Linked DNA regions of Acidicapsa acidisoli. The protein of the gene in region 1 interacts with the protein of each later gene in a pairwise test. Links are inferred from orthologs where the notes say so. Each region holds a gene or a part of one and is shown on either strand. Other genes may lie near its edges. The genes, in order: secG and secA.

Region 1 (3,045 bases):
CCGCCGAAGCCAATGGCGGTGCAGCTCTCGACGCTGCAACCATCGACCAGGTCAATCAATTGCTCATGCAGACCGAGCGGGCGTACTTCAGTGCCGCCGGCCTGCCAGGCCGAACCTGGTTCAAGCATCAGCTCTATGCCCCCGGCGCGTATACCGGCTACGGAGTGAAAACTCTGCCTGCCGTTCGCGAAGCCATTGAACAGCGTAAGTGGTCCATCGCCGAAGCCTCGACCGTAACCGTGGGTAAAGTCCTCACCGGCGAAAGCGCGGCAATCGACGCGGCCACCGAAAAGCTCAAGTCAGTGGCCCCATCGCCAGTGACTCCGTCTGACGCCGGCGGCGCAAAATAGCCCCAAAATGCGGCGGCGCAATCTCACGCTCCGCCGCCCCCATTTCGTCATGAAGGGATTCTCCTGGGCTTTGCGCGTATCAATATAGCCGGTAACCGGCGCATTTGCGGTCATCCTGCCCAGGAGAATCCATTTATCCCATGAACTATCCATCGAGCCGCGTACTAACGGCCACGGAGTACAGCTATCTGTCCGCAAGATTGATCCGCCGCGCCGTCCTCGTGTTGGGATTTTCGGTGGCGCTGATTTTCGCCCTCCTGTTAAGTGCCACTTAGCAGGAGAGATCCGACTCAGACCAAAATCAAGCTCAGATCAGGAAGGGATTTCGTTCCTTCTCTTTGCCAATGGTCGTAACCGGACCATGGCCTGGCAGAACGGTCGTATCCTCAGGCAGCACCATCAGACGGCTGTGAATCGAAGTGAGAATCTGCTTCGAATCGCCTCCCGGCAGATCTGTCCGCCCAATGCTTCCCGCAAAAAGCGTGTCTCCCGCAATCAGCAGGTCGATCCGTTTGAAATACAGGCAAACGCTGCCCCGAGTGTGACCCGGCGTATGCAGGACCTGCGCAGCAAGATCCTGGAGTCCTACTTTTTGTCCATCCTTAAGATTGCCGTCGGGCGATTCCGTTTCCGGCGTCTCAACTCCCAGCCATCCAGCTTGCTGTTCCATGATTTTCAAGAGCGGCAGGTCGCTCTCGTTCATCAGAATCGGCGCACCGGTAAGCCGCTTCAGGCGAAGCGCGCCTCCAATATGGTCGATATGTGCGTGCGTGATGAGAATCTGCGTCAGCTTCAGTCCGAGATCGGCCAGCCTTTTATGAATGCGAGCGATATCTTCGCCGGGGTCTATCACGATTGCTTCGCGAGTGTTCGGGTCACCCAAAATCGTACAGTTGCATTCCAGCGGACCTACGGGAAAGGTTTCGATAATAGGCTTTTCAGCGCTCATGGAGAGATTGTAGGGCAGGGAATGCCTGTCGGAGGGTTTTTCCGGACGCGAAAAAGGCAGACCAACCGGTCTGCCTTTTGTTCTCAAACTCGCGATGTATCTTCTACTTACCCGGCTTGGCTGGCGCGGAAACGGGAGCGCTGCCTTTCATTCCCGAAAACACGGAACTGCTCGAACCAGAAGACCGCAGGTACAGGATCGTCAGAGAGAGCGACGTAATCATGAACACAGCCGCCGCCCAGCCAGTCAGCTTGGTGAGAATATTGGCTGCCGCGCGCGGGCCAAAGGCCGTCTGCGAGCCTTGACCGCCAAAAGTTCCTGCCAGGTCGGCGCTCTTGCCCTGCTGCAGCAATACCACCCCGATCAGAAAGAACGACACGATAATGTGAATCACGATGACTGCGTAAAGCAAAAATTGCATTCTGTTACTGCTTTCCTTGGCCTCGTTCGATAAGCTACCCGCTCAAAGCCGCATTTCGGGTGCCCACAACGGGAGAAAATTTGGTGCGGAGGAGGGGACTTGAACCCCTATGCCTTGCGGCGCAAGCACCTCAAGCTTGTGCGTCTGCCAATTTCGCCACCTCCGCACGAGGGGCAACTTCCGAAGTATACCAAAGGCGCAGGACTGGCGAAAGGTACGAAAGCACTTCTCACTTGCGGAAAAGTCCTTCATCCCAAATCACCGGTTCCGGCGGCGTATGGACGATCCGTGAAAACTTCGGATGGCCAGGGTTGAGCAGCACGTCATGTTTGGGGCTCTTGGCCTTGTCTATTACCTTAATCCTCTTTTGCTGGAGGCAAGACCACGGCGAGATCGAACGTCCGCCGTCGCGTAAATCCAACCGACTCGTAAACGCGAATGGCGCCGGTGTTCGTCGGCAAAACATGAAGGATCGGCATATCGCCCTCGTCATAAATCGCCCCGGCGACCGAGGCCACCAGCGCGGCGGCGTAACCCCGTCCTCGAAAATCCGGGTGGGTGCAAACCGCGCTGACCTCGACGAATCCAGGGAGCGCGAGCCGTCGTCCTGCCATCGCGGCAAGCCGCCCATCCTCACGAATACCCTGAAATCCCCCCAACTCCCAGGTCCGCTGCCGGAATGGCCCCGGCTCCGTCAACGTCGCCAGCTCAAGCATCTCCAGCGCATCGTCAGCGCTGAGCTTCTCTATGAAAAAAGGGCTCTCGGGCACTTTAGGACGCCCTTCGCACACCATCTGGTCTAGCAGTAGATGTAAGTGCATCCGCCATCCCGGCGGCAACTCCGGCGCGGAGTCAAGAAAGAGCACAGCAAACTCGTCCGGCTGAAATAACTCAGCCAGCGCGCCGTAAGCCTCAGGGCTTTGATCTTTCATGCCGGAAAGCGGGCCAATCGCGGGATCAAACCTCCGCGCCATCCCGAGGCCCCTGGCGAATCCAGCGTGAGGGGAGATGAGGGAAAGCCATATAGGGTTATCAAGTGGGGTGAAGCTTACAGCTTTAGTCATTGAATATCCGATGAATCAACTACGACAAAGAATCGGGAAAAGAATCGGAAATGATGCGGGCCACCAAGTTACCGATAAGTTACCTAAGTAATATTATTATGAGTTACGATAGGATCAAATGTGCATCATACTGCATAGATTCAGAGACAATGAATATGAGAAAGGATTTCATGCAAAAGCAGATCACGACACACATGCCCCGACCCAATCCGATACTTGAGCAAGACCATGCGTTGCTGAAGCACTTACCCATGGTGCGAT
Region 2 (3,831 bases), 340 kb from region 1 along the record:
CACATGCTCGCTGGAGCCGCGGAAGATGCTGTCCATAAATGGAAATTCGTTCCCGCGTCGGATCAATCGACCGTCGAAGTCGACGTCAATTTCGCGCTGGCACAGTAGCGCGTTTGTCGGAGCGCAGCTTGGCGGAGTACTTCCGCCGAGGGCAAAGACAGGGCCAAATGAGGGTAAAGACAGCATCCCCCCTCCCTGACTTTGCCCTCATTTTTTTCCTCAACTCAGGCTTCCACGCCGTGGCATTTCTTGTACTTCTTCCCGGAACCGCACGGGCAAGGATCGTTGCGTCCAACCTTGCTGCCTGCATGACGTTGCGCCGGTTCGCTGCTCGCCTGCGACCCCGCGAAACGAGCCGCTTCGATTTCCCGCTTCTTCTTGCGCTCGAACTCCTTCTCAAGCGCATCGATCGTCGTGCTCGGGGCCCGCGTTGGCACCGCAATCTCCCTCACCTGACTTCGCGCCGAAACCGCCGCAGGTTCCAGCACAGCGCTCTCCACCGGAGGCGCCGCCGGAACCGTCCGATCCAACTCCGGCGCTTCCGTGAAAGGCTGTCCATCCGGCCCGACAATCTGCATCCGGAACAGATACCGCGCCGTATCTTCCTGGAAGCGAGTCATCATCGCCTCGAACATCTCGAACGACTCTTTCTTGTACGCCACCAGCGGATCCTGTTGCGCATACCCGCGCATCCCGATCCCTTCCTTCAGGTGGTCCATCGCCAGCAGATGATCCTTCCAAAGGCCGTCCAGCACCGAAAGCATCACCATCCGCTCGTGGTAGCGCATCGCCTCAGCGCCGAGAATCTTCTCCTTGGACTCGTAATCCGCGCGCAGCCTGTTGTAGATCGCATCCCCCAGTTCGTGACGCGTCAACTCCATCGGATCAAGCTTCTGCGCTTCCAGATCGAACCCGAACTGCCCGATCAACTTCTCCTTCAGTCCCTTCAGATTCCACTGCTCCGGATGCGCCGTCTCCGGAGCGAACTCATCCAGAATCAGGCTTAGAATATTGGAAAGGTAATCCTCAAGAATCAGCTCCCGCTGCTCGACAGCCAAGAGCAGGGAACGGCGCAGTCCATACACCGCCTCGCGCTGCTTGTTCATCACATCGTCGTACTCCAGCAGGTGCTTGCGCTGCTCGAAGTTCTGCGACTCGACCGCCTTTTGCGCGCCCTCGATGCGCTTCGAAATCATCTTCGACTCGATCGGCACGCCCTCTTCCATCCCCAGGCGCTCCAGCAGCGTCGAAACCCACGCCTTTGCGAAGATGCGCATCAGGTCGTCTTCCAGCGATAGATAAAACCGCGAAGCGCCCGGATCGCCCTGCCGGCCGGCACGGCCACGCAACTGGTTATCGATACGCCGCGACTCATGCCGTTCCGTGCCCAGGATAAACAGCCCGCCGGCCTCAATGACTTGAACGTGTTCCGCCTGCACCGCCGCGGCATGAACGCTGTTCACTTCCTGCCACTGCTGTTCGGGCGTCTCAAACTCCTGCCCCTGGTAATAGAAGCGCAGAAACCCCGCCGGAGCCATGGGGTTGATCGCACCCTCAGCGGCACTGATCGCCCGCGCCAATCCCTTTTTCACCAGCTCCTGCCGCGTCATGAAATCCGGATTGCCGCCGAGAATAATATCCGTGCCGCGTCCGGCCATGTTCGTGGCGATGGTCACCATCCCCAGCCGCCCGGCCTGCGCGACAATCTCCGCCTCGCGCTCATGGAACTTGGCGTTCAGCACCACGTGCTTCACGCCCTTGCGCTGCAAGGTCTGCGACAACAGCTCGCTCTTCTCGATCGAAGTCGTACCCACCAGCACCGGCTGCCCCGTCTCATGCAGCGTGGCAATATCATCCGCAACAGCCTTGTACTTCTCCTTGATCGTCCGGTACACAATATCCGAACCATCCCCACGCAGCATCGGCTTGTTCGTCGGAATAACCGTGATATCCAGCTTGTAGATCTTGTCGAACTCCGCCGCTTCCGTCTCCGCCGTTCCCGTCATGCCGGACAGCTTCTTATACAAACGGAAATAGTTCTGGAAGGTAATCGTCGCCAGCGTCTGATCTTCCTTGCGGATGTTGACGCCTTCCTTCGCCTCCACCGACTGGTGCAGTCCATCCGACCAGCGCCGCCCCGGCATCAGGCGTCCGGTAAAGGTGTCGACAATGATGACTTCGCCGTCCTTGACCACATAATCCACATCGCGTTTGTAGAGAGCATGCGCCTTGATCGCCACTTCGACGTAGTGCTTCAGATCCCAGTTTTCCGGATCGGCAATGTTGTCGATCCCCAGCAACTCCTCGATCTTGAACCAGCCCTCGTCCGTGACGCCGATCGTCCGGTGCTTCTCATCGACAACATAGTCGCCGGTGAAGATCTTCGCCTCGCCCTGTCCTGGGTCAGTCTCCTCGCCCAGTTCCAGCTTCGGAATGATCGATTTCACACGCGCATACTTGTCCGTCGTCTGATCCGTCGGCCCAGAGATGATCAGCGGCGTCCGCGACTCATCTATCAGGATCGAGTCAACCTCGTCGACGATGGAGTAGTAGTGCCCGCGCTGGACACAGTCCTTCAACTCAAACTTCATGTTGTCGCGAAGATAGTCGAAGCCGAACTCGTTGTTGGTCCCATAGGTGATGTCCGCTGCATAAGCCTCGCGCCTCTGATCGTCACTCAGATCATGCACGATCACGCCCACCGTCATGCCCAGGAACTCGTAAATCTTACCCATCCACTCGGCATCGCGCTTGGCCAGGTAATCGTTCACTGTGACCACATGCACACCATGCCCGGCCAGCGCATTCAGATAGCAGGAGAGCGTCGCCACCAGCGTCTTGCCTTCGCCGGTACGCATCTCGGCAATCTTGCCCTGGTGCAGCACCATGCCGCCGATCATCTGCACGTCAAAGTGCCGCATCTTGACCGCGCGCTTGCCCGCCTCGCGCACCACGGCAAAGGCCTCCGGCAGCAGTTCGTCGAGCGCAGCCTTCTCGGCAGTCCGGATCTCGTCCTCGTCCGTGATCCCTTCGATACGTGCAGCAATTCGGATGCGGAATTCATTCGTCTTGGCCCGCAGCTCATCATCCGTCAGCGGAATGATATGAGGCTCAAGAGCGTTGATTTGAGTGACAATCGGCAACAGGCGCTTGATTACGCGCTCGTTATTGGTGCCAAAGATTTTTGTAAGCAGCTTACCGAACAAGGCAGGTCTCCATCTGACAGTCTAAATGCTTCGTATTTTCGAAGCATGAATGAGAGTCTTCTGAGCAACGCACAGCAATCACAGAATCCGTTCCTTCGGCCGACCACCCAAACTGGGAAATGAGACGAACCGGATTGATCTTGACGGCACAATCGTGCTCGCATCCGAGCAGGAAGTACGGCGATTAGGGAGCCGGACTCCCAGAATGCGCAAAGATCGCCAGCGACGGAGAGGCTGACTTGCAGAGTGAAACGAAGGAAGAACCGGACCCCTCGCGCGGCGCAATCGCACCTGCTGCCAGAACGACCGGGGTCGAAGAGTGAGTCCTTTCGGAGAGAATTCTCGCCCAGCGGGACGGCGTCAATCCACGCCGCTTGGTCCCGGCAATAGGTACAAGAGGACCATTCGCGCGCCGGCGAACAAGAATCGTACCTCCGGCCGGCCCCACGCGGAGCTGACCCGCAGTGCTCAGAATCAAGCCTCCGGCAGATTCGCCGCCAACCTGCGCCGGAACATTCGCCCGAGCGACATCCGCCAGCAAAGCCAGCAGAAAGAACGCATACATCGCTCGGTCAAATCTCTTCATAGCCCCAATTCTAGCCCGAATCGCGGCCTAAGTCTCGCA

The links.
Region 2: the proteins of secG (region 1) and secA interact in binary tests that used the Escherichia coli proteins (3 or more experiments, as listed by UniProt). The link is inferred for Acidicapsa acidisoli from one-to-one orthologs.

The regions. Positions count from the first base shown.
Region 1 is NZ_JAGSYI010000004.1:275,533-278,577, reverse strand. The notes cover bases 62-2,788. They hold secG (preprotein translocase subunit SecG), read right to left. Parts: upstream 1,721-2,788; coding sequence 1,403-1,720; downstream 62-1,402. Other genes in these bases: OHL23_RS23155 (GNAT family N-acetyltransferase), read right to left, coding at 2,077-2,784; OHL23_RS23170 (MBL fold metallo-hydrolase), read right to left, coding at 658-1,299; OHL23_RS23175 (hypothetical protein), read left to right, coding at 491-625; OHL23_RS23180 (M28 family metallopeptidase), read left to right, coding at 62-350. In the rest of the region: more of OHL23_RS23180, read left to right, coding at 1-61; OHL23_RS23150 (FliA/WhiG family RNA polymerase sigma factor), read left to right, coding at 2,940-3,045. UniProt on the Escherichia coli protein: Subunit of the protein translocation channel SecYEG. Overexpression of some hybrid proteins has been thought to jam the protein secretion apparatus resulting in cell death; while this may be true it also results in FtsH-mediated degradation of SecY.
Region 2 is NZ_JAGSYI010000004.1:612,579-616,409, forward strand. What follows is about bases 25-3,537. They hold secA (preprotein translocase subunit SecA), read right to left. Parts: upstream 3,207-3,537; coding sequence 225-3,206; downstream 25-224. Other genes in these bases: OHL23_RS24430 (energy transducer TonB), read left to right, coding at 25-108; OHL23_RS24440 (hypothetical protein), read right to left, coding at 3,391-3,537. Outside these bases: more of OHL23_RS24430, read left to right, coding at 1-24; more of OHL23_RS24440, read right to left, coding at 3,538-3,792. UniProt on the Escherichia coli protein: Required for protein export, interacts with the SecYEG preprotein conducting channel.